3 regions of the Nocardioides hankookensis genome follow, and region 1 is predicted to be linked to each of the others. Evidence: predicted binding sites of a transcription regulator. Region 1 holds the regulator's gene; each other region holds the start of a gene.
The links. Region 1 encodes LexA, which represses DNA repair genes until DNA is damaged. Its sites were predicted from a motif close to TCGAACANNTGTTCGA; they were not measured.
Positions count from the first base shown of each region.

Region 2: ACFPYL_RS12585 (HNH endonuclease signature motif containing protein) is a predicted target of LexA. The motif match lies at 1,792-1,807, and genes of this name have one in related genera.
Region 3: ACFPYL_RS01340 (HNH endonuclease signature motif containing protein) is a predicted target of LexA. The motif match lies at 4,896-4,911, and genes of this name have one in related genera.

Region 1 is NZ_JBHSRJ010000009.1:843,820-853,464, forward strand. It holds gene ACFPYL_RS23710 (SigB/SigF/SigG family RNA polymerase sigma factor) at 1-582, shown strand, start outside; gene ACFPYL_RS23715 (ATP-binding protein) at 600-1,541, opposite strand; gene ACFPYL_RS23720 (hypothetical protein) at 1,633-1,989, shown strand; gene ACFPYL_RS23725 (DUF3052 domain-containing protein) at 1,986-2,405, opposite strand; gene ACFPYL_RS23730 (LysM peptidoglycan-binding domain-containing protein) at 2,525-2,875, opposite strand; gene lexA (transcriptional repressor LexA) at 3,133-3,852, shown strand; gene ACFPYL_RS23740 (phosphatase PAP2 family protein) at 3,963-4,796, shown strand; gene ACFPYL_RS23745 (alkaline phosphatase D family protein) at 4,806-6,485, shown strand; gene ACFPYL_RS23750 (alkaline phosphatase family protein) at 6,482-7,723, shown strand; gene ACFPYL_RS23755 (MXAN_6640 family putative metalloprotease) at 7,780-9,408, shown strand; gene ACFPYL_RS23760 (ATP-dependent DNA helicase) at 9,394-9,645, opposite strand, start outside.
Region 2 is NZ_JBHSRJ010000004.1:1,261,686-1,271,330, reverse strand. It holds gene ACFPYL_RS12590 (class I SAM-dependent methyltransferase) at 1-420, opposite strand, end outside; gene ACFPYL_RS12585 (HNH endonuclease signature motif containing protein) at 447-1,667, opposite strand; gene ACFPYL_RS12580 (SCO6745 family protein) at 1,997-3,412, opposite strand; gene ACFPYL_RS12575 (YdeI/OmpD-associated family protein) at 3,501-3,878, opposite strand; gene dmpG (4-hydroxy-2-oxovalerate aldolase) at 3,898-4,980, opposite strand; gene ACFPYL_RS12565 (acetaldehyde dehydrogenase (acetylating)) at 4,982-5,881, opposite strand; gene ACFPYL_RS12560 (2-keto-4-pentenoate hydratase) at 5,886-6,698, opposite strand; gene kstD (3-oxosteroid 1-dehydrogenase) at 6,733-8,400, shown strand; gene ACFPYL_RS12550 (MaoC/PaaZ C-terminal domain-containing protein) at 8,453-9,301, shown strand; gene ACFPYL_RS12545 (hypothetical protein) at 9,414-9,645, shown strand, end outside.
Region 3 is NZ_JBHSRJ010000001.1:281,212-290,856, forward strand. It holds gene ACFPYL_RS01330 (arylsulfatase) at 54-2,432, shown strand; gene ACFPYL_RS01335 (formylglycine-generating enzyme family protein) at 2,450-3,355, shown strand; gene ACFPYL_RS01340 (HNH endonuclease signature motif containing protein) at 3,633-4,877, opposite strand; gene ACFPYL_RS01345 (potassium channel family protein) at 5,343-5,858, opposite strand; gene ACFPYL_RS01350 (YhjD/YihY/BrkB family envelope integrity protein) at 5,970-6,878, shown strand; gene ACFPYL_RS01355 (hypothetical protein) at 6,817-8,145, opposite strand; gene ACFPYL_RS01360 (HdeD family acid-resistance protein) at 8,155-8,748, opposite strand; gene ACFPYL_RS01365 (LuxR C-terminal-related transcriptional regulator) at 8,815-9,645, opposite strand, start outside.

The DNA of each region.
Region 1 (9,645 bases):
GCGTACGTCGGGCTGGTCAAGGCGGTCCGTGGTTTCGACCCCGAGCGCGGGCACGACTTCCTCAGCTTCGCGATCCCGACCATCCGCGGCGAGGTGCGCCGCCACTTCCGCGACCTGGGCTGGATGGTGCGCCCGCCGCGGTCGATCCAGGAGACGCAGAGCAAGATCATCGGCTGCGAGAGCGAGCTCTTCCAGGAGCACGGCCGCGCGCCGCGGCCCTCGGAGATCGCCCGGCACCTCGGCATCGAGGTCGAGGCGGTGGTCGAGGCGCTCGGGGCGAGCGGCTGCTTCGCCCCGGCCTCGCTCGACGCGCCCGTGGGCGCCGACGAGGAGACGCTGACCCAGCGGCTCGGCGGCGACGACCACGGCTTCGACGTCGCCGAGGCCCGCGCCGTGCTGGCCCCGCTGCTGGCCCGGCTCACCCCGCGGGAGCGCACGATCGTGGAGCTGCGCTTCTTCCAGGGCCGCACCCAGTCGGAGATCGGCCGCGAGATCGGCGTGACCCAGATGCAGGTGTCCCGCCTGCTGACCCGGCTGATGGCCCGGATGCGCGAGGAGCTGACCGTCGCGCACGCCGCCTGACGCCACGCCGGGCACAGCTAGGACGCGGCCGACCGGGCCCCGTCGGGCAGGTCGAGCACGAACCACGAGGTCGTCCCCACGTCGTCGCGCTCGGAGCCCCAGCTGTCGGCGAGCGCGTCCACCAGCACCAGGCCGCGGCCGAAGACCCGCATCGGGTCGTCGTCCTCGACCGGCTCGGCGGCCGAGCCGGCTCCGCCGTGGTCGCGCACGGACACCGTCAGCATGCCGTCGTCGAGGCTGATCGTGAGCTCGCTGGTGGCGTCGGCGTGGATGACGGCGTTGGTGACGATCTCCGAGAGGCAGAGCTCCGCGGTGTCGACCGGGTCGTCCTCGACCCCCCACCCCGCGAGCGTGGCCCGCAGGAACCTCCGGGCGGCACTGGCGGCCCGGGGATCGCTCTCGAGCGCGAGCGAGGCCGATCGCACCGAGGCGTCGACCTCGGCCCGACCCGTGGCCACCGGGGTCGCGACGCCGCGCGCCCGCACCCGTCGTACGGCGTCGCCGGCCTGCCGCGCGAGCGTGGTCAGCACCTCGCGCTGCTCGCCGCCGAAGTCCTGCCGGCGGTCGTAGTAGACGAGCAGGCCACCGAGCGGCGTCGTCACGCCCGGCAGCGGGTACGCCGCCAGCGCCTGCGTGCCGGCATCGACCTGGGCGGCGACGAGACCGGCGTACCGACCGGCGAAGGAGTCGAGGTCGCCGAAGACCGCCGTGCCGGAGCGCACCACCCCGGTCAGCGGGACGTCGTCGTAGGCGTCGATGTGGCACCAGTCGGCACGAGCCCCGGCCGGGGAGGCCGGCAGGAAGCGGAGCCGGCGACCGCCGCCCTCGACCAGGGCGACCCCGACCGCGCGTACGTCGGGCAGGGCGAGCAGCTCGCGCACGAGCGACCGCGCGACCGCATCGACGTCGGCCGCGCTGGCAAGACCGACGGGAACCGAACCCTCGCGGTAGTCCCCCACGCTCGACAGCGTAGATCAAGCCTCCGGGTACCGTGGGGCGTCGCGACCGGTCAGGGTCGATCGGCCACAATGGCCCCGTGAGGCGGGGTCAGTGACGGGTGCGACCGGGGGCAAGCGGGCGGGGTCGCGCCGCGGACCGCGCAAGAAGACCACGTCCCGCCCGGCCCTGCTCGCGCTGGCGCTCGGCATCACGTTGTCGGTGGTGGCGTGGGGCTACCTCGTGTACGCCGCCGTCGACTTCGGCTCCACGGCACGCGGCGGCGACTCCCAGGCGTGGATCTTCCTGGCGATCGCCTCGATCGGCGCGGTCGCATGCCTCTTCTTCGGTCTGATGCTCGTCGCCCGGCTGCTGCGCCGTCTCGGCATCACCAAGCCCCCGACATCGACCGAGGCTCCCGACGAGCCGGATGGACCCCGGCCGATCGGCGGGCGGCGCGCGGCGCGCTAGTCCGGGCGCTCACGGTCCGCGAGGCGGCGCACGAACTTCAGGCCCGACCAGGTGTCGTCGATCGCCGCGACCTTCACGTCGACCCACCCGAGGCGCAGCCCGAGCTCGCGCACGGCGTTGTCGTCGAGGTCGCTCGCGATGCCGAGCTGGCGTCGGGCCGCCTTCTTCGGCCAGCAGGTCCACACCATCCCGGCGGTCACGGTCCGCTCGAACACCGCTGGCAACCGGGCCTCGAGATCGGCCAGCCGGGTCTGGAAGGTGAGGGTGACGTCGAGGCCGGAGGCTGGCAGCCGGCCTACGACGCGCGCCGCGGTCTCGCCGAGCTCGAAGCCCTCCGGTGCACGGTCGAGCAGGACGAGGTGCTCGTCCTTGATCCCCAGCTTGCGCACCAGCGGGGTGCCCGAGTAGCCGGCCATGCCGGAAGCGTAGGGGTCGAAATGCCGCGAGGGGCGGAGCCTGTCGGCTCCGCCCCTCGTCTTCCCCGGTCCGTCGAGCGGGGTCGAATCGCTCGACGAGATCTGTGTGGTCGTCCGAGTCAGTCGACCGGGATCAGCAGGCGCTGGCCGGCGATGAGCATGCCGGAGTCGAGCGCGTTGAGCTTCTGGATGCGGTCGATCATCGCGTCGACGTCGCCGTCGTCGGCGGCCGCGGAGGCGATGTCCCACAGGGTGTCGCCGGTGCCGACGAGCACCACCGCGGTGGGCTCGGGTGTGCCGGCGTGGTCGGTGGCCACGGAGCCGGAGGCGACGACGATGCCGACGGCGAGGGCCACCAGCAGACCGAGGAGCACGACCACGACGCGGCCGCGGCGGGTCAGCCGGACAGTGCTGCGCGGCCGGGCGGCGGGCTTCGAGTGGAACATCTGGTCGATCGTCATGGTGCTCATGTGCTTGGCTCCTGGGGGAAGTGGCCTTCTCGATGACACCAGTTCTAGAGGGAGCCACCGACAGTCGCTCCGCAGCTGTCTGGACCGCCGTCTCGATCAGGTGTTCGATCGAACGTGTGTACGACGTTAGAGCACCTGTTCGAACGACGCAAGGCCCCGGGCGAACATTTGTTCGAGCCGTTCCGAGGCGGCGGAGCCCGACACGCCCGTTCGAACAAATGTTTGAACCCGGCGGCCGGGATGGCTAGCGTGGGCCCATGGCCAAGAAGATGGATACGGTGCGCGAGCTGCCCGACGGGCCGGCCGATGCCACCGGGCTCACCCCGCGCCAGCAGCGCGTCCTGCAGACGATCAAGGACTCGATCGAGAAGCGGGGCTACCCGCCCAGCATGCGCGAGATCGGCGAAGCGGTGGGGCTCACCAGCTCCTCGAGCGTCGCCCACCAGCTGAAGGTGCTCGAGGAGAAGGGCTACCTCAAGCGCGACCCCAACCGGCCGCGCGCCCTCGAGGTGTTCCTCCCCGAGGTGATGGCGGCCCGGCGCTCGCTCGGCAGCGCCGACGAGTCGACCACCGACGAGACCGGGATCGGCGACACCGTCCCGGCCGCGTCGTACGTCCCCCTGGTCGGCCGGATCGCCGCCGGCGGGCCCATCCTGGCCGAGGAGACGTACGACGAGGTCTTCCCGCTGCCGCGGCAGCTGGTCGGCGAGGGCGAGCTGTTCCTGCTCGAGGTCTCCGGCGACTCGATGGTCGAGGCGGCCATCTGCGACGGCGACTACGTGGTCATCCGCAAGGAGCAGACCGCCGAGAACGGCGAGATCGTCGCGGCGCTCCTCGACGGCGAGGCCACGGTCAAGACCCTGCAGCGCAAGGACGGAAAGGTGTGGCTCCTGCCGCACAACCCGAACTACGATCCCATCGACGGCACCCACGCCACCATCTTGGGAAAGGTGACGGCGGTGCTGCGCAGGGTTTGATCGCTCGTGAATTTCTGGCTTCCCCTGGGAATCCCCTGATCCGACCCTGACGTTGGTAACAGGGGAGGATCCCTGATGGCACGGGAGGGCCGATGGAAGACGCTGGTGCTGTGACGACGGCACCTGCGCTTGCACGCGAACGGACGGTCCCCGGCTGGGCCCGCGCCCTTCTGGAGCTGCTGCTGATCCTCGCGCTCTGGGTCTTCTACAGCCTGGCCCGACTGCTGGCCAACACCAGCATGCAGCCGGCTCTCGACCGGGCCAACGACCTGCTGCACATCGAGGACCTCCTCGGGATCAGCTGGGAGGTCCCGCTCAACCAGCTCTTCACCGACCACCGCGTGGTCGGCCTCATCGGCAGCTACTGGTACGCGTCGCTGCACTACGTCGTCACCGCGGCCGTGCTGATCTGGCTCTGGCGCCTGGGCGCCGACCGCTACGGGCCGGCCCGGCGTGCGCTGGTGATCGGCACGCTGCTCGGCCTGGCGGCGTACCTGATGATGCCGACGGCGCCGCCGCGCTTCATCAGCGGGTACGTCGACGTGCTCAGCCTGCACGCGGCCGACGGCTGGTGGGGCGGCGACGCCTCGGCACCGCGCGGGCTCGGCGGGCTGACCAACGAGCTGGCGGCGTTCCCCTCCCTGCATGCCGGCTGGTCGCTGTGGGTGGCGCTGGCGCTGCAGGTCTACGCGACCCGCAAGTGGGTGCGCGTGCTGGGCTGGGCGTACGCCGTCGGCACCGCGATCGTCATCGTCGGCACCGGCAACCACTGGGTGATCGACGCCCTGGTCGGCTGGCTGGTCATCCTGGTCGGCTGGGCGGCCGCCCGCGCGATCGGCCGGATCCCGCTGCCGTCGCTGTGGCCGGCACGACTCAGACGAACGTCGGATGAACTCTCGGCGCTCGCGCCCGCGTCACGTGAGGAGCCGCCGGTCGTTGGGTAGGTCGTGACCATGCCGATCACCCCAGACCGCCTCTCGCTGCGCCGACGCACCGTGCTCGCGTCCGGCACCGTGGGTGCCGCCGGTGCTGCCGCCGTCAGCACCACCGACGCCGAGGCGGCCCCCGCGCGCCCCGGCCACCGCCGCTTCCGGCACGGGGTCGCCTCGGGCGACCCGCTCCCCCGCGCCGTGCTGATCTGGACCCGGGTCACCCCGACCCCGGCCAGCACCCCCGGATCCGGCAAGGGCCCGCGGGTCAAGGTCACCTGGGAGGTCGCCACCGACCGCCGCTTCCGCCACGTCGTACGCCGCGGGACGTTCGCCACCGGCCCGAGCCGCGACCACACGGTCAAGGTCGACGTGACCGGGCTCGACCCGGCGACCTGGTACCACTACCGCTTCCACCTGGCCGGCCAGACCAGCCGGGTCGGCCGCACCCGTACGGCGCCGGCGCCCGAGGCCACTCCCCGGCACCTGCGGTTCGGCGTCGTCTCGTGCGCCAACCTCCAGGCGGGGTGGTTCAGCGCCTACCGCGGGCTGGCCGACCGCGACGACCTGCACGCCGTCATCCACCTCGGCGACTACCTCTACGAGTACGGCCCCGGCCAGTACGGCTACGGGTCCGACGACCGCGACATCCGCTCCCACGTGCCCGCGCACGAGATGGTCTCGCTGCCCGACTACCGCCAGCGGCACGCGCAGTACAAGCAGGACCCCGACCTCCAGGACCTGCACGCGAAGTACCCCTGGATCATCACCTGGGACGACCACGAGGTCGCCAACGACCAGTGGAAGGACGGGGCCGAGAACCACAACCCCGACCTCGGCGAGGGCGACTACCACCGCCGCCGTGCTCGTGCGCACCGTGCGTACGACGAGTGGATGCCGGTGCGCCTCGACGGCACCGCCCGGCTCGGCGACGGCGACCGGCTCTTCCGGCGGTTCCGCTTCGGCACGCTCGCAGAGCTGAGCATGCTCGACCTGCGCAGCTACCGCGACGGCCAGCTGGAGGTGCCCGGCCCCGAGGTCGACGCCGCCGACCGCACCATCACCGGTCGCCAGCAGATGGACTGGCTCAAGGCCGGGCTCAAGCGCACCGGCGCCCAGTGGAAGATCGTGGGCAACCCGGTGATGATCGCCCCGGTCGAGTTCGGCTCCGTGCCGCACGACCTGATCGACCCGGTCAACGACGTGACCGGCCTGCTCCCCCGCGACGGCGTCGCCTACAACCTCGACCAGTGGGACGGCTACACCCACGACCGGCGCGAGGTCTTCGAGCACATCCGCGACCACCAGGTCACCGACGCGCTCTTCATCACCGGCGACATCCACTCCGGCTGGGCGTGCGAGCTTCCCTACGACGCCGCGTCGTACCCCGTGGGCGACACGGCCGGCGTCGAGTTCGTCTGCTCGTCGGTGACCTCCAGCAACCTCAAGGACATCACCGGTACGCCGCCACGCACGACGAGCGTCGTGGTCGAGCAGGCGATCAAGGCCAACAACCGGCACGTCAAGTACCTCGACTTCGACAGCCACGGGTTCTCGGTGCTCGACATCACCGCGACCCGCGCGCAGATGGACTGGTACGTCATCGGCGACCGCGCCGACCGGAGGACGCCGATCATCTGGTCGACGTCGTACGCCACCAAGACCGGCACGGGCCGCATCGAGCAGGTGACGACGCCCCTATGAGCCTCGAGCGCCGCACCTTCCTCAAGGCCGGGGCCGCCGGCCTGGTCTTCTCGAGCCTGCCCGGTGCCGCGGCGTACGCCGCCCGGCCGCGCAAGCGCGCCTACGTGCTGGTCATCGACGGCTGCCGCCCCGACGAGCTCGACAGCGGCCTGACCCCGAGGCTCGCCGCGCTGCGCGACGCGGGGCTGCGGTTCCCGCGCGCCTCGTCGATGCCGGTGATGGAGACGATCCCCAACCACGTGATGATGATGACCGGGCTCCGGCCGGACCGCACCGGCGTGCCGGCCAACTCGATCTATGACCGGGCCGCGAAGACCGTGCGCGACATGGACCGGCCCACCGACATCAAGAGCGACACCCTGATCGAGCGACTCAACCGGCACGGTGCGACGACCGGCACGGTGCTCTCGAAGGAGTACCTGTACGGCGTCTTCGGCGGACGCGCCACGCACCGCTGGGAGCCCGAGCCGACGCTGCCGATCACCGAGCACGCCCCCGACGTCTTCACGATGAGGGCCGCGCTGGCGATGCTCGAGGACCTCGACCCGAACCTGATGTTCGTCAACCTCGGCGACATCGACCGCTTCGGGCACGCCGACGTCTCCGGCACCTCGCTCCGGCTCACCCGCCGCCTCGCGCTCGCCGACACCGACCGGCAGGTCGGCATGTTCGTCGATGCCCTGCACGAGCAGGAGAAGTGGGACGACTCGGTGCTGGTCGTGCTGGCCGACCACTCGATGGACTGGTCGACGCCCGACAAGGTGATCAGCCTGACGGCTCCGCTCGCCGCGGACCCGCTGCTCGCCGGCCGGGTCGAGATCGCCGACAACGGTGGCGCCGACCTCCTCTACTGGACCGGGCCGCGCTCCCAGCACGAGCAGGCCGTGCGCCGGATGCGGGCGATCGCCCGGGCCCAGGAGGGCGTGCTCGCGGCGTACGACCGGCGCGCCACGGGGCTGCGCCTCGGCCCGGAGGCCGGCGACGTCGTCGCCTTCTGCAAGGCCGGCTGGCGCTTCAGCGACCCGGACCCCGCGACCTCGAACCCGATCCCCGGCAACCACGGCCATCCCGCGACGCGGGCGATCCCGTTCTTCATCTCCGGCGGCCACCCCGTCGTACGCCGCCGTGCCGACACGCGGGTGGCCCGCACCGTCGACGTCGCACCCACCGTGGCGGGCTTCTTCGGCGTCGGCGGCCCCCGCCGCGGCTACGACGGCCGCGACCTCCTGCGGAGGTAGCAACCTCGGCGCGCCGTGGTTGGGCGATTCTTGCCCCGGTCAGGGACAGTAGGGGGGTGCGAACTCCTCTCGGTCGACTGACCATGCCCACGACCGGCCTGCTGGTGGCTGTCCTGGCCCTCGGGGCCGTGGCCGCCCCCGGGTACGCCGACGGCACGGACCCCGACCCCGCCGACACGTCCACGGCGACCGGCACGACGACCGGCACCACGGGCGACGCCGCCGACGCCGCCGTCGACGCGCTCGACGACGTGGAGGAGCTGCTCGAGCCGGCCTCGTCCGACGAGGGGTCCGACGAGCGCTCGACGGAGTCCGTCGTCCCCGAGAGGACCACCGACGACGGCCGCGACCTGACCCTCGCGATGCGCGACCTCCGGCTGCGCCAGAACGACCTCCCGCGCAGCGAGCGAGCCCGCGCGGCCGCCCTGCTCAACCGGCCACCCGGCTCGGAGGGCTGGGCCGCCGAGGTGTGGCGCGACTACGGGACGGTGCGCGTGCACTGGGACAACGGCACGGTCAACCCGGACTACATCGACCAGGTCGGTGCGGTCGCGACCCACGTCCTCGGCACCTACCAGGCGGCCGGCTACCGGGCGCCGGAGCCGGACGGCACCAAGGGCGGCGACGCCAAGCTCGACGTCTACATCAGCGACCTCGGCGACGGCCTCTACGGCTACTGCAACACCGACCACGCACCGCCGGCCAAGGGGCCCTACGACACCCCGGCGTACTGCTCGTTCAGCAGCGACTACTCCTGGGCGGGCGGCCAGACGCCGCTCGACAACCTCAAGGTGACCGCCGCGCACGAGCTCTTCCACGCCACCCAGTTCGCCTACGACTACGAGGAGGACGCGTGGTTCCTCGAGGCGACCGCGACGTGGGCGGAGGACGAGGTCTACGACAACATCAACGACAACCGTCAGTACCTCTCCGAGAGCCCGATGCGCCAGCCGCGCAAGCCCCTGGACCAGTTCCTCAACTGCTACTCGTGCGCGCCGCGTCAGTACGGCGAGTGGATCTTCTTCCGCTACCTCACCGAGCGGTTCCCCCAGTCGCAGGGTGGCCTGCCGGTGATCATGCGCCGGCTGATGCAGCGGATCGACGCGTCGCGCGGCGGCCCGGACAACTACTCGATCCAGGCCGTGGCCCGCGAGCTCGCCTCGCGCAAGACCGACCTGCGCCACGTCTACGCCCAGTTCGGTGACGCCAACCGGCGGCCCGCGCGCACCTACGAGGAGGGCAGCGCCTACCGCGCCGCCGGCGCGGCGAAGACGTGGGCCTTGACCCCGCGCAAGCACAACAGCGGCGTGCAGAAGGTGCTCGTCGACCACCTCTCGACCGCGACCGTCCAGGCGAAGCCCAGCCGCTCGCTGCACGGCAAGCGGCTGCGCATCGACCTCAACCTGCCAGCTCCGACCACCGGCGCGGGCGCGGTGGTCACGCGCTACGACAGGAAGGGCCGGACGAAGTCGACCTTCGTGCGGCTCTCGAAGGCCGGCAACGCACGCGTCACGGTCCCGTTCGACGGTCGCAGCACCATCCGGGTCGACGTGACCCTGTCCAACGCGGGGATCGCCTACCACTGCTGGACCGCTCAGCGCGACGACCCGGTGCTGTACTCATGCAGCGGACGGTCCAAGGACAACAACGCGCCGATGAGCTACCGGCTCTCAACGGTCGGCTGACAACCGCTTCAACGCCTGTCGTACGACGGCGGGGTCGGTCGTCGTCCACATCGGCGGCAGGCTCGCCTTCAGGAACGAGCCGTACCTCGCGGTCGCGAGCCGCGGGTCGAGCACCGCGACGACCCCGCGGTCGGTGTGCGTGCGGATCAGCCGCCCAGCGCCCTGGGCCAGGAGCAGCGCGGCATGGGTGGCGGCCACCTGCATGAACCCGTTGCCGCCGGCCTGGTCGGCGGCCTT
Region 2 (9,645 bases), on a different contig from region 1:
CGACACGAGGAGGCGACCACCGGGCCTCAGCACCCGACGCAGCTCGGCCAGCGCGCTCGACCAGTCCTCCAGGTAGTGGAGCACGAGCGAGGCGACGACGTCGTCGAACTCCGCATCAGCGAACGGCAGCGGTTCGGCGAGGTCGGCGACGTGGAGGTCGGCGTCTGCGCCGAGCCGTTCGCGGGCCAGCTCGATCATCGCCGCACTGGCGTCGAACCCGGTCACGACGGCGCCGCCGGCGCGCAGCGCTGCGCTCAACGGTCCCGAACCGCACCCCGCGTCGAGGATCCGTCGTCCTGACACGTCGCCGGCGAGGTCGAGCATCGCCGGGCGCTCGTAGTACGCGTTGAAGAGGTTGGACTCGTTCGCCGCCGAGTAGGCGCTGGCGAAGTCGTCGTAGTCGGTGTCCCGAGAGGTCATGCCCCGTTCCTACCAGCGCCCGAGCGTTAGGGCCGTCGGTGGAACCGCGCGCCGCCGGCCGACCACTCCACGTCATAGCGGGCATCGTGCGCGCGGTGGTGGTGGAACGAGCACAGCAGCACGCCGTCCGCGAGGTCGGTGCGACCTCCGCGTGACCAGGGACTCCCGGCGTGGTGGGCCTCGCACCACGCGGCCGGGATGTCACAGCCCTCGGCGACGCAGGACGGGTGTCGGACGGCGAGCGCCTTACGCTGCGCTGGGACGAAGAAGCGGCGCTTGCGGCCGACGTCGAGGACCTGGCTCGATCCGGCCAGCACCACCGGAACGATCCCGGCGCCGCACGCCAGGCGTCGGGCCTCGGAGGCGGAGATCGGCTCGTCGCCGACGTACGCGACACCGGTCGCGCCGCGGAGCGTCTCGAGGTCGACGGTGACGAGCACCGTGGTCGCATCGCCCCCGTGCAGCGGCAGCCGGTCCGGGTCGACGGACTCCAGGAACGTCCCGAAGGCGGCGCCGAGCCGCTGGTCGTGAGGACGGCGGTCGTCGACAGCCGTCCGCCGCGGGGACGCGAACGCGTCGAGGTAGGTCAGCAGCCGGTCGCAGACCGAGTCGGCGACCCGGGCGCGGATGTCGGTGGTGCCGTCTCCGTTGCGCCGGGTGTGCAGGAAGGTCCGCCGCGCAGCCCGCTCGGCCTCCCGGTCGAGCAGGCGCTCCTCGAGCCGTTCCCCCACCTCCGGAGCGACGACGTCGAGCACCCGGCGACCCAGGATCCGCAGCTGGCGCGGCCCGAAGGTCGACGCCTCGCCCACCAGCCGCGCCTCGGCTGCCCGCCGCACCTCGGAGCTGACCTCCTCGGGCAGCGACTCGGTCGCGCCGACCACCACCGTCGCTTGGTCGACGTTGATCTCGCCCCGGCGCAGCGCCGCCGCCGTCGCGTCACGGTCGCCCAGTGAACGAGCCAGCCGGAGCCGGCGACGACACTCGGCGGGGTCACGACGGCCGTGGTGCGCAAGCCACGCGGCAGCGTCGCGTGCGCCGTCCTCGTCAGCGACGTCACCGGCGGCCGCGAGCACCCGCATCCGCAGCTCCTCGAGCCGGTCGATCGTCTCGCTCAGCCCGAGCAGTGCCTGCCGCTTCTCCTCGGTGGTCATGAAGGTCGGCTCCACCTCCGACACCGCTGCCACCGCGGCGTCGACGGCCGCCATCGCGGCCAGCACCGGATGAACCTGGAGCTCGGACTGGGACATGGGCACACCTGACTCGACGGACGCCCGGGGACTGCCACCACACGGGACTTCACTCAACGTCGATGCCAGCGCCGCACGAACGGAGCGACGGCCGAAGCCGAAGGACTACTGCACCTGCAACTATTAGAACACATCTTCGATGCGGTAGCAACCCCCTGGCCCACTACGTTGGATCCCGTGACCGCAACAGACCCCGCGCTCGCCACTGTTCGAGCAGCGATCGACGCACTCGACAGCGCCGACGGCCTGCGCGCGGAGCGTTCACCGTGGAACCACGGCATCCTGGCCGAAGGATGTGCCTGACGCACGGATCTGCCGATGAGCGGTGGTTACCTGACGCGCGTTCGCAACCACGGCACGGCGTAGGTGAGGAGGTCGTGCAACACGTCGTCGCGCACCTCGGACGACTGGACGCCGCGAACGATTCGCCACCACTTGTCTTCGCCATCAGGAGCGAGGAGGCCGATGCGCACCTGGTCCGCCCACGCGCCGTAGTGGAAGGACGGGCTCGGGCTCTTCCCGAGATGCGGCTTCGCTGTGTGCTGCTCTTCCCACATCTCTCGCTGAATCACCGAGAGGTTCACCGTGAAGCGCACCTCTTGAGCGTCGCTGTACGTGGACTTCTGAAACCCCAGCTGCGCCCAGACAACGTCAGAAGGGAATTCGAACCGACCACCAGAACCGCGCATCCCTTCGGCACGGAGCGTGGGGCCGAACGCTGTCTTCATCCACTCGGCGTAGACCTCCTGTGGGGAAGGCTCGCTCCGGTCGCTTGCGTGCTTCTTGGGCCGGGTCCTCCAGCCCAGAAAGCGGTCAAACCCCTCGCGCTCCTTGGGCGTCATCCCGTCGACCACGGGCAGGAGTGTCGCACAGGAAACGTCCTCAAATGCCGCGACCAGCACGCTCCAAGCTACTGCGAGCCCGTCTCCCGCAGCCGGCCGGGCGATCGGCTCCAGGCACGCGACCAGCTCATCGAGCTCGGCCGCGGTCAGCCCGTCGTACGGCGCCTCGGCGAGCACATCGGTGAGTGCCTCGACGCGGTCCTTCGTCGCCCGGCCGGCCTCGGTGAGGCGACCGGCAGCGTCGACCAGCCCGCGGTCGCGCAGGCCGGCCATCAGGGTGGCGAGCCGGGCGGCGGGGAGGTGGTGGATGCGGCCGAACGACTCGGCCGGGTAGATCTCCATGTCGAGCGCGGCGAGCACGTGCGCCTCCAGACCGCCGACCTGCTCGGACACGAGCGCCACGATGTGGCCGTCGCCGCGGTGCTCGCGCAGCATGTTGGCCGCGTGCCAGAGCCGGCACACCGGCTCCTCGGGCACGGGCAGCGAGCGGAGACCGGCGTACATGACCCGGCCGTGGACCGGCGCGCTGACGGCGGCCTGCGCGAGCAGCTCGGCGGCGCGCGCGAGGCCGGGCGTCTCGACGAGCCCACCGAGGATCCGCCGCAGTGCGGCCACGCACCCCTGCTGACGGGCCGCGTGTGCGGCCTCGGGCGTGGTCGTGCCCCAGACCTTCGGGAGGTGCCGGGCCACCTCGCCCTCGCCGAAGTTGTAGAAGGCCGCGTCGACCACCTCGGCCGGGACCCGGCCGAGCGGCGCGGAGCGCCCGGCGAAGTAGCCGTCCCAGTAGTTCGTGAAGCCGAGCGCCGCCATCGCCTCGTTGGGCTCGTCGGAGAAGAAGTTGACCAGCGCGATCGGCTCGGTGAGGTCGAACATCTGGCGGGCGACGGGTGCTGCGTGCGTCATCTGGTCATCTCCTCGGTCGTACGGCGCCGGCAGGCAGCCTCTCACCAGTGCTACGAACGGCGAGACGCCGGCACGACACGACCCACGCTCACGTCCACGGGTTCTCCCACCGTCCGTCGGCCTGCGCCGCCTCGACCTCGGCGAGACCGCCGGGACGCATCCGTCCCTCGGCGATGAGCCGCTCGACCTTGGAGATGTTGAGGCGTGACCACTTCGAGCGCGGCCGCCGGCGCGTGTAGCGCTGGAGGTACGTCGCACCGTCACCGGCACGTCGTACGGCCGAGACCCACCCGAAGCAGAGCCCGGCGTCGACGAGCTCGTCGGAGGTCAGCGACGCCGGCTCGACGCCCGAGCGGCTCAGCCGCAGCCAGACCGCACGCTTGTCGGCGCCGGCGGACTCGAAGAACGCCTCGACCTCCGCCACCGACGGGCGGTCCAGCACCGGCTCGTCGTCGATCAGCTCCACGACAGCACGGTAGGTCGGATCAGGAGTTCGCGGCGGCCTTGTCCTGCTCGGCCTTGAGCATCAGTGCGATGTCGATGAGCTGGTCCTCCTGGCCGCCGATCAGCTTGCGGCGACCGGCCTCGAGCAGGATCTTCGCCCCCGAGACGCCGTAGCGGTCGGCCGCGTTGCCCGCGTGCTTAAGGAACGACGAGTAGACCCCGGCGTAGCCCATCATCAGCGTCATCCGGTCGAGCTGGCACTCCTCGGGCATCGCCGGCTTGATGACGTCCTCGGACGCGTCGACGATCGTCAGGAAGTCGATGCCGGTCTTCCAGCCGAGCTTGTCGCACACCCCGACGAACGCCTCCAGGGGCGTGTTGCCGGCCCCCGCGCCGAAGCGGCGCACCGAGCCGTCGATCTGGGTCGCGCCCGCGCGGGCCGCGATCACGGTGTTGGAGACGCCGAGGCCGAGGTTCTCGTGGCCGTGGAAGCCGACCGTCGCCTCGTGGCCGATCTCGGCGACGACGGCGGCGACCCGGTCGGCCGTCTGCTCCATCACGAGCGCGCCGGCGGAGTCCACGACGTACACGCACTGGTTGCCGGCATCGACCATGATCCGCGCCTGCTTGGCGAGCACCTCGGGCGGCTGGGTGTGGCTCATCATCAGGAACCCGACGGTCTCCAGGCCCAGCTCGCGGGCCAGCCCGAAGTGCTGGATCGAGGTGTCTGCCTCGGTGCAGTGCGTCGCGATCCGGCAGATCTGGCCGCCGTTGTCCTGCGCCGCCCGGATGTCGTCCTTGGTGCCGACACCGGGGAGCATCAGGAACGCGATCTTCGCGCGCTTCGCGGTCTCGGCCGCGATCCTGATCAGCTCCTGCTCCGGCGTCCTCGAGAACCCGTAGTTGAACGACGAGCCGCCCAGCCCGTCGCCGTGGGTGACCTCGATGACGGGTACGCCGGAGGCGTCCAGCGCCTCGACGATGTCGTGCACCTCCTGCGCGGTGAACTGGTGCCGCTTGTGGTGCGAGCCGTCGCGCAGGCAGGTGTCCGTCAGGCGCAGGTCCAGCCCACTCTCGGGATCGGTGTCGGACCAGGTCCGGTTCAGGGTGTTGATGTCGGTCATCTCAGGCCTCCGCGAGGATCGAACGGGCGATGTTCTGGCCGACCTGCGTGGCGGCGGCGGTCATGATGTCGAGGTTGCCGGCGTACGGCGGCAGGAAGTCGCCCGCGCCCTCGACCTCCACGAAGACGGAGACCTTGGTCTGGCCCTGGGTCGCGGCCGACGGCTCGTCGATCTGCGGCTCCTGGAGCAGCCGGTAGCCCGGCACGTACTCCTGCACCGCCTTCTCCATCGCGAAGATGCTCGCGACGATCGCGTCACGGTCGGCGTCCGGCGCGACCGCGCAGTAGATCGTGTCGCGCATGATCATCGGCGGCTCGGCCGGGTTGAGGATGATGATCGCCTTGCCCCGCTCCGCTCCCCCGATCGTCTCCACGCCCGACGACGTGGTCCGGGTGAACTCGTCGATGTTGGCCCGCGTCCCGGGCCCGGCCGACATCGAGGACACCGAGGCGACGATCTCGGCGTACGACACCGCAGCCGCGCGAGACACCGCAGCGACCATCGGGATCGTCGCCTGGCCCCCGCAGGTGATCATGTTGACGTTCATCGCGGCGACGTGCTCCTCGCCGTTGACCGGCGGGATCACCGCCGGCCCGACCGCGGCCGGCGTCAGGTCGATCGCCCGGATCCCGGCCTCCTCGTAGCGCGGCGCGTACTCGCGGTGCACGTACGCCGAGGTCGCCTCGAAGATCAGGTCGGGCAGCTCGTCCTGCTTCAGCAGCCAGTCGACACCCTCGTGCGTCGACTCGAGCCCCTGCGCCGCGGCCAGCTTCAGGCCCTCCGAGGACGGGTCGACGCCGATCATCCAACGCGGTTCGATCACGTCAGAACGCAGCAGCTTGTACATCAGGTCGGTGCCGATGTTGCCCGGCCCCACGATGGCAGCGGTCAGTTTGGGCATGTCCCTACTCCTTGAAGGTGACGCTCAGCGGCGCGAAGCCGCTGATGGTCGCGACGACCCGGTCCCCCGGGGCGAACGGCACGAACGGGCCCAGGGCCCCGGACAGGATCAGGTGGCCGGCGCGCAGCGGGTCGCCGAAGCGGTGCGCCTGCACGGCGAGCCAGCGCAGCGCCTCGAGCGGGTCGCCCAGGCAGGCCGCACCGGTGCCGGACGAGCGCTCCTCGCCGTTGATGGTGAGCGACATCGTCACGTCGCGCGGCTCGAGGTCGTCGAGGCTGCAGCCGTCCGTGCCGACGACGAAGAGCCCGCTCGAGGCGTTGTCGGCGACCGTGTCGGTGAAGCCGATCGCCCAGTCGGCGATCCGCGAGTCCACGATCTCCAGCGCCGGCAGCGCGACCTCGACGGCGTCGCGCACGAGGTCGATCGTGATCTCGGCGCCGTCGGCGGGGTCGATGTCCTTCGCGAGCACGAAGGCGACCTCGCCCTCGACGCGCGGCTGGAGCAGCGTCGCCATCGAGACCGAGTCGGCCCCGGCAACCGCACCGACGCTCACGTCCATGTCGTCGAGCAGGTAGCCGAAGTCGGGCTGGTCGACGCCCAGCTGGTTCTGCACGGCCTCCGAGGTGGCACCGATCTTGCGGCCCACCACCCGCGCGCCGCCCGCGATCCGGGCCTGCACCAGCCCCTGCTGCACGGCGTACGCCGCGGCGAGGTCGTCGGTCCCGATGAGGTCGCGCACCGGCGCGCACGGGACGCGGGTGGCCTGCGCCTCGGAGAGGCGCGTCACAGCAGCCGAGATCTGGTCCTGGGAGGTCACGTGACGATAGTAGAACCTGTTACAGTTTCTGGCCATGGAGACCCCCCTGCCCACCGAGGTGGACGTCGTGGTCGTGGGCGCCGGTGGCGCCGGGATGACCGCTGCCCTGGCCGCGAAGGCGCGCGGTCTCGACACCGTGCTGATCGAGAAGAGCGCCTACTTCGGCGGCTCGACGGCGCGCAGCGGCGGCGGGGTCTGGATCCCCAACAACTACGCGCTGAAGGCGGCCGGCCAGGGCGACGACCCGGAGCTCTCGAAGCTCTACCTCGACTCGATCGTCGGCGACGTCGTGCCGAAGACGCGCCGCGACACCTACCTGGCCCGCGGCCCCGAGGTCATGGAGTTCATCAAGGAGCAGACCCCGGTCCGCTTCACCTGGGTGCCGCAGTACTCCGACTACCACCCCGAGGCGCCCGGCGGCCGGTCCGCGGGCCGCTCGGCCGAGCCGATCCCGATGGACGCGCGCTTCCTCGGCGACGAGCTGGCCCGGCTGCACCCGGCGTACACGAAGGCACCGGCCAACCTGATCGTCACCCAGGCCGACTACCGCAAGATCAGCCTCGGCCTGCGCACGATCCGGGGCCCGCTGACGATGGCCAAGGTGCTGCTGAAGCGGATCGTCAGCCTGATGCTCGGCCGCAAGATGTACGCGATGGGCAACGCGATCGCGATCGGGCTGCGCAAGGGCCTGGTCGACGCGGGCGTGCCGGTCGCCTACGAGACCGAGCTGAGCGACCTCGTCATCGAGGACGGCCGGGTGGTCGGCGTCCGCGTGCTGCGCGACGGCGCCGAATCGGTCATCCGCGCCCGCCGCGGCGTGATCCTCGGCAGCGGCGGCTTCGAGAAGAACCTCGAGATGCGCGAGAAGTACCAGCCGCAGCCGACCTCCGTCGACTGGACGACCGGCTCGCAGTTCAACACCGGCGGCGGCGTCCTCGCGGGCATCGCGGCCGGCGCGGAGACCGACCTGATGGACGACTCGTGGTGGGGCCCGACCATCCCGCTGCCGTCCGGCCCGTGGTTCTGCCTCGCCGAGCGCAACCTGCCCGGCTCGATCATCGTCAACCAGGCCGGCGAGCGGTTCATGAACGAGGCGCTGCCGTACGTCGAGGCCGTGCACGAGATCTACCGGGGCGAGGCGACCGGCGTCGGCCACGTGCCGGCGTGGATGGTCATCGACCAGCGCTACCGCAACCGCTACCTCTTCGCGGGACTCTCGCCGCGCCAGCCGTTCCCCGGGCGCTGGTACAAGAACGGCACCGTCAAGAAGGCCGACTCGCTGGCCGCGCTCGCCGCGGAGATCGAGGTGCCGGCCGAGGCGCTCACGGCCACGGTCGAGCGGTTCAACGGCTTCGCGAAGGCCGGCGTCGACGAGGACTTCCACCGCGGAGAGTCGGCGTACGACAAGTACTACTCCGACCCGACCGTGAAGCCGAACCCGTCGCTGCACACCATCGACCAGGGCCCCTTCTACGCCGTGAAGATCGTGCCCGGCGACCTCGGCACCAAGGGCGGGCTCGTCACCGACGAGAGGGCGCGGGTGCTGCGGCCCGACGGCTCCCCCATCCCCGGTCTCTACGCCGCCGGCAACGTCTCGTCGGCCGTCATGGGGCACACGTACGCCGGACCCGGCGCGACGATCGGTCCCGCCCTGACCTTCGGCTACCTCGCCGCCGAAGACATCGCCACCACCGGTGGTTGAGGAGGCGCGCCAGCGCCGTCTCGAAACCCCCGCAGCCGACAGGAGACCCTGAGTGCCCATCGACCCCGACGTCGCGATCGGCGCCGAGCTCGGCTCGCTCGACTTCACCTGGTCCGAGAGCGACGTGCTGCTCTACCACCTCGCGCTGGGTGCGAGCGACCTGTCGTACACCCTGGAGTCCGCCGGCCTGCAGGTGCTGCCGTCGTTCGGCGTCGTCGCTCCGACGTTCCACGCCTCCGACCCGCCGCCGCTCGACCTGCCGGGGTGCGACATCAACCTCGCGCAGGTCGTGCACGGCTCGCAGTCGATCGACCTCGCCGGTCCGGTCCCGACCTCGGGCTCGGCGACCGTGACGACCCGGATCAGCGAGATCTGGGACAAGGGCAAGGCCGCGGTGATCTGGCAGGAGGGCATCGCCACCGCACCGTCGGGCGAACGGCTGTGGACCACCCGTTCGTCGATCTTCGTCAAGGGCGAGGGCGGCTGGGGCGGCGACCGCGGGTCGTCCGCCCCTGTCGAGCTCCCGGAGCGCGCACCGGACACCGACACGACGTACGACGTGACCCCGACACAGGCGCTGCTCTACCGCCTGTGCGGTGACCGCAACCCGCTGCACGCCGACCCGGAGTTCGCGCGGGCCGCCGGTTTCCCGGCCCCGATCCTGCACGGGCTGTGCTCCTACGGCATCGTGCTGCGCACGCTCACCGACCAGCTCCTCGACGGCGACGCGTCGCGGGTCGCGGGCTTCGCGGTGAAGTTCGCCGGCGTGGTCTTCCCCGGCGAGACGATCCGGGTGCGCGGCTGGGTCGAGGGCGGCCGCATCGTCGGCGCCGCGACGGTCGCGGGCGGCGAGCGCGACGGCGCGGCCGTGCTGGGCGACGTGGTGCTCACGACCGTCTGAGCAGCGTCCGTGCGGGTGGATCGGTCCAGCGCGTGCGGTTGAGCGGATCTGCACGTCGGGACGCCTCCGGTGTGGAATCCTCGCCCCCGACAGACGTGCGGGGAGGGTGCACATGGCCAGGGGACTCCTGAAGGCCTTCAAGTCGAAGAAGAAGAAGTCGACGTCCGAGCAGAAGGACTCGTCGAAGCCGACCATCGGCGGCCACCGTGCGACGCCGCCGCCCCCGCCCGGCCCGACCAATCCCGTGCCACTGCCCGTGATCGGGGGCCACAGGAGGAAGAGCGGGTCCTCGACCGAGCGCAAGGACGGGTCGACGTCCTCGGCCCCGACGATCGGCGCCCACC
Region 3 (9,645 bases), on a different contig from region 1:
TCACCCAATCGTGTCCTGCGGGCCGCAACCTCACCCGTTGAGGGTGAGCCCGGATGAGCGGTCGCGGGGGGAGCGTGGTGACCACCAGCGATCCGGGAGGGGTCCTCGTGGCCAAGCAGTTCAAGGGAGTCGTCAACCTCGACGTGCGCGACTCGGTCGCCGACTGGACGCCGTTCCGGGAGCCGCCGGCACCCGACGGTGCGCCCAACGTCCTCCTGGTGCTCTACGACGACACGGGCCTCGCCGCCTGGTCGCCGTACGGCGGCCGCATCAACATGCCGACGATGCAGAAGCTCGCCGACAACGGCCTCACCTACACCCAGTGGCACACCACCGCGCTCTGCTCGCCGACCCGGTCGTGCCTGCTCACCGGGCGCAACCACCACCAGAACGGCTTCGCGCAGATCGCCGAGGGCGCCCAGGGCTTCCCGGGGCACACCGGCCACATCCCGATGGAGAACGCCACCATCGGCGAGGTGCTCCGCGAGAACGGCTACAACACCTTCTGGGTCGGCAAGAACCACAACATCCCGCTCGACGAGTGGGCCGTCGGCGCGAGCAAGCGCAACTGGCCGCTGGCGCGAGGCTTCGACCGCTTCTACGGCTTCATCGGCGGCGAGACCAACAACTGGTATCCCACGCTCGCCGAGGACAACCACTACGTCGACCAGCCGTCGATGCCCGAGGAGGGCTACCACCTCTCCAAGGACCTGGCCGACAAGGCGATCTCCTACATCGCCGACAGCAAGACGTCGGCGCCCAAGAAGCCGTGGTACCTGTGGTTCTGCCCGGGCGCCAACCACGCCCCGCACCACGCGCCGGAGGAGTACATCGCCAAGTACGCCGGCCAGTTCGACGACGGCTACGAGGCCTACCGCGAGTGGGTGCTCCCGCGGATGGTCGAGAAGGGCATCCTCCCCGAGGGCACCGCGCTGACCGACATCAACCCGCTGCCCGGCGAGGCGGCCCAGCCGCTCGACCACGTGCGGCCCTGGGACTCCCTCAGCGACGACGAGAAGCGGCTCTTCGCCCGGATGGCGGAGACGTACGCCGGCTTCTCGGAGTACACCGACGCGCAGGTGGGCCGGATCATCGACTACCTCGAGGAGACCGGTCAGCTCGACAACACGATCGTCATGTACTGCGCCGACAACGGCGCGTCGGGCGAGGGCACACCCAACGGGTCGGTCAACGAGAACAAGTTCTTCAACGCCTGGCCCGACGAGATGGACGAGAACCTCGCGCTGCTCGACGAGCTCGGCTCGCCCGCGACGTACAACCACTACCCGACCGGGTGGGCGACGGCGTTCTCCACGCCGTTCAAGATGTTCAAGCGCTACACCTACCAGGGCGGCGTCGCCGATCCGCTGGTGATCTCCTGGCCGAAGGGCATCGAGGCCCGCGGGGAGGTGCGCACGCAGTACCACCATGCGGTCGACGTCGTGCCCACGATCCTCGAGTGCGTCGGCATCGAGATGCCCGACCAGGTGCTCGGCTACGCGCAGACCGAGCTGCCCGGGGTCTCGATGAAGTACTCCTTCGATGCCGATGGTCCGACGCAGAAGGTGATCCAGTACTACGAGATGTTCGGCACCCGGGCGCTGTGGCACGACGGCTGGCACGTCGTCGCGCAGCGTGCGCCGCAGCAGGGCGCGACGGCCGCCGACTTCGTGAACGAGACCTGGGAGCTCTACCACTCCGAGGAGGACCGGGCCGAGGCGCACGACCTCGCCGACCAGCACCCCGAGAAGGTCAAGGAGCTGGTCAACCTCTGGTACGTCGAGGCCGGCAAGTACGACGTGCTGCCCCTCGACAACCGCTCGCTCGAGGACCTGGTCAAGGAGATGCCCGTCGCCGACATCCCCGAGGGCGGGATCTACCGCTACTACCCGGACACGTCCCCGCTGCCGGAGTTCAACGCGGCCGAGATCCGGGGGCGCTCCTTCAAGATCCTCGCGGACGTCGAGCTGACCGAGGACTCCGAGGGTGTGCTGATCGCCAACGGCGCTCGGTTCGGCGGGCACACCCTCTTCGTCAAGGACCGGAAGCTCTGGTACGTCAACAACTTCCTGGGCATCCCGCCCGAGCAGCAGCTGGTGTCGCCGGACGTGCTGCCGACCGGAGCGCACGTCCTCGGGGTGGAGTTCTCGAAGGAGAGCCACGGGGACCGGGGCCAGGCGATCGGGACCGCCACGCTCTACGTCGACGACCTGGCCGTCGCCAAGGGCGACTGGAAGACCCAGCCGGGGCACTTCGCCCTCTGCGGTGAGGGCCTGACGGTCGGGCGCGACTCCTCCGACCCGGTCACGAAGGAGTACGCCGCGCCGTACGCCTTCACCGGTGGGCGGATCAAGGTCGTCGAGATCAACATCGGCGACGACGTGTACGTCGACCGCGAGCGCGACTTCCACGCCGCGATGTCCCGGGACTGACCCTGTAGAAAGGAGTCGTGACAGACGGCATGGTGCTCGTCCCGGGCGGGACGACCACGATCGGCAACGACCACTTCTACCCCGAGGAGCGCCCGCTCCGCGAGGTCACGGTCGGCGACGTGTGGTTCGACGAGCACCCGGTCACCAACGCGGAGTTCGCGCGCTTCGTCGAGGACACCGCACACGTGACCGTGGCCGAGATCCCGCCGGATCCCGCCGACTTCCCGGGAGCCGACCCGGCCCTGCTGGTGCCCGGCTCCCAGGTCTTCACGCTGACTGACGGTCCGGTGCACCTCGGCGACTGGACCCAGTGGTGGCGCTGGCAGCCCGACGCCTCGTGGCGCGCGCCCCAAGGACCGGGCAGCTCGTGGGAGGAGATCCCCGACCACCCCGTCGTGCACGTCGGGTGGGAGGACGCCACGGCGTACGCCCGCTGGGCCGGCAAGGACCTCGCCACCGAGATGGAGTGGGAGCACGCCGCGCGCGGCGGACTGGCCGGCCGCGACTTCGCGTGGGGCGACGAGCTGTCGCCGGGCGGTGCCGTGCTCGCGAACACGTTCCGCGGTCCCTTCCCGTGGCGCAGCGAGGACCCCTACGGCTTCGACCACACGTCGCCCGTCGGCACCTACCCCGCCAACGGCTTCGGCCTGCACGACATGATCGGCAACGTCTGGGAGTGGACCACCACCCGCTGGACCGACAACCACGCCCGCGCCGGCGAGGTGGTCTCGTCGGCGGCGACGGCCAGCCCGTGCTGCGGCGGCAGCGTCCGCCTCGTCGAGACGGACCGGTTCGTCACGAAGGGCGGGTCACACCTGTGCTCCCCGGACTACTGCCAGCGCTACCGTCCGGCCGCCCGGCAGGGGCACGGCGTCCGGGACACGACGTCCCACGTCGGCTTCCGGTGCGTACGACGAGCGTGAGAGTCAGCGCCGCGGTCCGTCGTGGGTATCGGTGGTTGAGGTGTGAGGGCCGCTACTAGGCCCGAGCCTCGAAACCACCACCGGGCAGATCAGCTCAGCGCCGCGGTTCGTCGTAGTCACCGCTGGTGACGCGAGGGACGGGATACGTGGTCACCGTGGCCTGTGGTTGTGGGGGCGATTTCCAGTGGCTTGTCGGCCTGCGGGTGGTCTCGGGTCGACCGTCGTGGCCCGGGTAGGCATGGGAGTGGCCCCACCGACGGTGCCGGTGGGGTGGGGGTCAGCGGGTTCGTCGTCGTCGGTGGTCGTCGACGTCGACGGGGTGGGTGCGGCCCTTCGGGGTGGTCCAGAGGAAGCCGGTGCGGCTGGTGCGCCGGTAGGTCCAGCCGCCGAAGGTCTTGACGCGGTGGTGGTAGCGGCACAACGGCGCCAGGTTCGAGCTGGTGGTCTTCCCACCCCTGGCGTAGGGCTGGATGTGGTCGAGGTCGCAGTCCCGGGCGTCTTTGTTGCAGTGCGGGAACACGCAGGTCGGCGTGGTGAGGATCGCTTGTTCTCGCTGTCGGGCGGTCGGCGCGTAGGCGTCGGTGCTGATCTCTTCGGACAGGTCCAGCACGGGCCGGACCGACACCTTCGTGCCGTTGGTGGCGCACCATTCGTGGAGCTGCTCGATGGTGGCGTAGGGCAGGTGGGCGCCTTCGACCGTCACGATGCCGTGGGCTTCGTCGGGTTGGTGGTGGGCGTAGATCACCACCTCCCGCGGGACCGCTGCGTCGCCGCCGAGCTGGCCGGCGGCCATGGCGCGGCGGATGTCGAGGTCGAGCTCGGGGTGGTCGGTGAGGAGGGCGTGGGCGCCGGCCTTGATCTGTGCCTCCAACGCGAGGGCGTCGGTGTAGTCCAGGAGCCCGCTGATGGGGACGAGTCCGTCGTTGAGGTGGGTGACGGTGAGACCGATGTCGAGGTGCTGGGACTGGGACCTGTCCAGGCGGATGCCTTCGGCGTGCTCGGGGTCTGCTTCGGCGGCGGCGGTCTCCACGGCGTTCTCGACCTTGACCCAGGAGCACGACTCGAGGACGGGTGCGAGGTCCCGGTCGACCGACGCGGCGGCGATGGGGTCGAGGCGGCGGGTGCGGTCGGTGACCCGACGGACCTTCCACACCGCGACCTCCCCGGCCATCGCACGCGCCCAGATCTGGGGGAGCCGGTACTTGGCTTCCAACGCTGCACCGAGGTACGCGCGACCTTGGTGAGCGGTCATCCCGACCGCGGCGGCGAACTCGGCGACCGCGAACTCCGACATGCCCGGTGCGCCTTCGCCGGCGAGGTTGATCGGTTGGTCGCCGAACATCACCAGCTCACCCAGCTCGTCGACCGGGCTGTCTTCGACCGGTGCCGGGTGCGCTTCGGCCCACCGGGCGGCGAGCTCGAACTTCTTCGCGGCGGCGAGTCGTTCGGCGAGGTCGGCCTCGGCCGCGCACGCCAGCAGGCCCCGCAGCTGCGGGTCCTGGGTCCGGGTGCGTCGAGACATGCTCGATCCTACCACGATTCGAACACATGTGCGAGCCAAGATTGTCGTCAATTCTGCCAACTTCCGCGGACCCGCAGCCCGGGATGCGGCCCAACCACGAGCCCGCGGGATCCGCAGCGCAGGGGGACCGTCTGCGGGGTGGTGGTTTCGAGGCTCGCTGCGCTCGCACCTCAACCACCGTGTGTCGCGAAGCGGCCGCAACCATGAGCCCGCCGTACCCGTGTAGGAAGCCTGTCGGCGGCCGACCCGAGCAGGCCAGCAGCGCAGGGAGATCGGCTGCGGGTGGTGGTTTCGAGGCTCGCTGCGCTCGCACCTCAACCACCGTGTGCCGGGAGGCGGCCGCAATCACGAGCCGGTCGTACCCGTGTAGGAAGCCTGTCGGCGCGCGACCACGGACCGACCCGCGGGCTGTGGTGGTTTCGAGGCTCGCTGCGCTCGCACCTCAACCACCGTGTGCGAGAACCCTCAGGCCTCGCGCCGCTCCCGGCGGGCCTCGGCGCGACGTGCGGCGTTCTCGCGCACCCGGCTGTTGAGCGTGCTCGCGGCGGTGGCGATGACCACGACGTTGAACACCATCTGCAGCAGGACGAGGACGCGGGCGACCTGGCCGGAGGCGTTGATGTCGCCGTACCCGACCGTGAGCAGCGTCGTCATCGTGAAGTAGAGGGAGTCGATGCGGGTGGACATCCCGACGAACTGGGAGCCGTCCTCGAGGTGCAGGCGGTAGAAGGCGAGCGCGAAGACGAGCACGCCGGCGACCATCGAGAGCAGCAACCCGTCGATGCGGCGACTGGGGTCGTCGACCTGGAGGAGGACCTGCCAGATCACCAGGGCGCCGACCAGACCGATGCAGACGATGCTGACGAAGCCGCGCTCGACGAGTCCGCGGTCGGTGTGGAACCCGACCGGGATGACGAAGTAGAGGACCAGGGCGACAACGACCAGCAGGACGTCCCTGACCATGCGGTGCCAACCGCGCATCATCGCCTCCTCGATTCACCCTCGTCGGGTGAGCGGGGCGGCGCCGCCGCCACCCATGCTGGGTGCCATCCTGCCGGAACCGGCGGCGATGACACGGGAGGTGAGCCAGCGGTGGATGTCGCCGCCCTGCGCGAGCGGGTGACCACGACGTACCACGCGCGTCGCGACCAGGCGATGGAGCTCCTCGACCGGGTGCCCATCCTGGGTCGCCTCGTCAACGACTTCATCAAGATCGAGTTCATCGACCGGTGCATGCTGATCGCGGCCCAGGGCCTGCTCGCGCTGATCCCGATGCTGGTCGTGCTGACGGCGTTCTTCCCGCACGCGACCTCTGACGTCGTCCGGGTCTTCTCGCAGGCGACGGGGGTCGGCTCGAACGGCACCCAGCTGCTCGAGGGCGAGGTGACGACAGGTCAGGTGCGTACGCAGACCGGCATCTTCGGCTTCCTCATCACGATCTTCTCCGCGACCAGCTTCGCGCGGGCCATCCAGCGGATGTACGAGCGGATCTGGGACCAGCCGCACGTCGGCGGGGTGTCGGGGGCGCAGCGCTGCCTGCTCTGGCTGCTCGGCTGGATGCTCACGCTGCAGATCATCGGCGCGCTCCGCCGGATCGGGGACGGCGTCGGCGGCATCCTCGGGGACGGTGTCGGCATCGTCGTCCAGGCGCTCCTGCTGTCGGTGATCTGGTGGGCGACCAGCTGGGTGCTGCTCTTCGGGCGGGTGGCCTGGAGTCAGCTCGCGCTCGGCGCGTTGCTCACCGGGGTCATCGGCGTCGTCTACAACCGCGGCGCATCGGTTCTGATGCCGCCGTACGTGAAGGCGAACGCCGACCAGTTCGGCACGCTCGGGGTGATCCTGGCGGTGTCGACGTGGTTGATCGGCTTCGCCGCGATCATGGTCGGCTCGGCCCTCGTCGGCCGGGTCGTGACGGAGGACCCGACGGTGCGCGGCGTCGTCAGGAGGGTGTGGCGTCGGGAGCCGGAGGACGGGACAGCAGCTCCACCACCAGCAGGATGACCGCCGCGGCGACGATCAGCCAGATCGCGAAGACGCCGGTCGGGTGGTCGCGCATCACGTAGAGCAGCAACGCCAGCCCGAGCACGGCGACGCGGATCGTGGTCTTGTAGGTGTAGAGCGCGATGCCGAAGCGGCCGGTGTCGATCCCGACCCGGTCGCCGCCCTGCCGGACGGCGCCGATCGCGCGCGACGTGCCCCGGCGCAGCGCGACCGGCGCGCCCACCGGCCCGGTGACCCAGCCGATGAACGCGACGGCGAGCGCCACGACCATCACCGCGCGCAGGTTGAGCCGGATGAAGGACACCAGCTGGTCGTAGATGGCGGCGGCGGCCTCGGTGGGCAGCTGGTCGGTCGGTACGGCGTTGAGGTAGATCTCGCGCGACAGGTTGAGCCCGGCACCGAGCAGCAGCATCGAGAAGGCGAGCGCGAGCGCGCCGGCGACGAGGGTCTTGCGTCGAGACCGGCCGACGGCGATCGCACCCACGAGGCAGAGCAGCGCCAGGATCGGCAGCCAGGTGTTGATCGCGTCGAGCAGTCGGAAGGCCGTCTGTGCCTTGGTGATGTCGTCGGACTGGAAGATCGTGAACTGCGCGTCGACCTGGGGCAGCCGCTCGACGAGCGTGAAGCCGCGGTCGACGAGTCGCTGCTTGACGGTGTCGATGAGCGTCGCGAGGTTGATGGACACGGCGTTGTTGCTGATGTCGACGGTGTCGGTGTCCTTGCCGGTCAGCACCGCGACCATCTGGGTGTGGGCCTGGCGGTTGGCTTCCTCCCACGCGGTCTGGAACTGGTCGGACTCGACCAGGGTGGTGACCTGGTCCTCGACGAAGCCGTTGATGGCGTCGGCGAGCGGTCCCGAGAGCGCCTGCAGGCTGGTGGCCGCCAGCGGCGGCAGCCCACGGTCGGCGAGCGCATCGACCGCTTCCTTCGTCACCGACTCCACCTGGAGGCGGGTGGTGATCTCGGTGGTGATCCGGTCGATGACGGCCGCCTGGACGGCCGGGTCGCTCGCGAGCGGTCCGACGATCTCGACGTACCGGTCGGTGTCCGAGACCGTGTCGTGGGCCCAGCGGGCGACGACCGAGAGCGGCGCGAGCACGGCCATCAGCACGATCAGCACGGTCGCGACCACCGGCCGCCACCACCCGGTACGCCTGGGTGCGTCGGCCGGGATCTCGACCGTCGGGGGTGGCGCGTTCACCTCGGCCCGGAGGCGCTCGACCTCGGCCCGCAGCTCGTCGACCTCGGACGGCTTCTCGTCGGCCATGTCGGTTCCTCAGCTCGCCGGTCGGAGGGAGCGCAGCCGGAACGCCGCCGTCAGCGCCAGGGCGCCGGTCACGATCAGCGAGATGCCGACGAAGACGACCAGCAGCTTCAGGGAGAGGTCGGTGTAGACGAGCAGGAAGCCGCCGGCCAGCACCAGGACGACCCCGGTGAAGACCTCCCAGCCGCGGCCCGACGGCGGTGGGGCGACGAGGGCGCCCAAGATGTCGATGACGCCGGCGATCACCCAGAAGACGCCGATGATCATGCCGAGCACCAGGACGCTCTGGAGCGGGTCGCGCAGGATGAGGAGGCCGACGATCAGGGCCAGCCCGCCGCTGAGGCCGATCAGCGCCCGGACCCCGCCGTCCGCGCGGCTGACGGACAGCGCGGCGCTGATCCGGAAGATGCCGGCGATGATCAGCTGGATCGCGAGCAGCACGGTGAAGACCGTGACGGACGCGTGCGGCCAGACGACGAGCGCGATGCCGAAGCCGAGCGTGAGGATGCCGTAGGCCAGCACGAGGCCCCAGTGGTCGACGAAGCTGAACTCGTTCGTCGCCGCGTGACGAGACCTGGTGGCGGATGGGTCGACAGCGTCGGTCATGGTGCCCACCATCCCGCGACGCGCGCCGGCTGCCGTCACCCAAATCGGGTGGTCCGGCTCCGCAGCTCAGAGCAGCCGCATGGTGCGCGCGGCGGCCAGCGCCGCGCTGCGCCGGTTGACCGCGAGCTTCGCGTAGAGGCTCGAGACGTGGGTCTTGACGGTGTTCTCGGAGACGAAGAGGTTCGCCGCGATGTCGGCGTACGTCGAGCCACGGGCGAGCTCGTAGAGCACGTCGCGCTCGCGCGGGCTCAGGGTCGGCCGGATCGCTCCCGGGGCGAGGTCCTCGCGCTCGCGCGGCCGCGGCGTCGAGGGGCCGAAGTACGACGCGATGCCGGACAGGCCCGAGATGTTCGTGTCGACGTCGAGCAGCCACGGGTCCCGGCTGGTGTCACCGAGGCGCTCCAGCAGGTCGGACACCGGGGTGCCGTGCCGGCTCCACCCGAGGAACGGCACGGCGTTCTTGCGGACCTTGGTCGCCAGCACCGCCTCGCCGAGCAGCGCCAACGCCTGGTCGCCCTCGCCGAGGGAGTCGGCCAGCTGGGCGTGGGTCACCAGGGCGAGCGCGCGCACGGCCGGCTGCGCGGTGGCCGGGCCGCGCGCCGCCTGGCCGAGCAGGCGTACGGCGGTCCGGCGGTCGCCGCCGAGGTCGGCACGCAACCCGGCGACCAGGGCAGACTCCGCCGTGGCACCGATCTCGGCGAGCTGGTCGGCGAGCTGGCCGAGCAGGCCGCCGTCGCCGGAGAGGCTGGCGAGGAAGGCTCGCTCCAGCAGGAGCGCGACGGCGAGGTGGGCCGGCAGCGGCGGCGTCTCGAGCGGCACCTCGAGGGCCAGCTCGGCCGCCGACACCGAGCCGTGCGCGAGCTGCAGGCGCGAGCGGCGGGTGCGGACCCAGAAGCG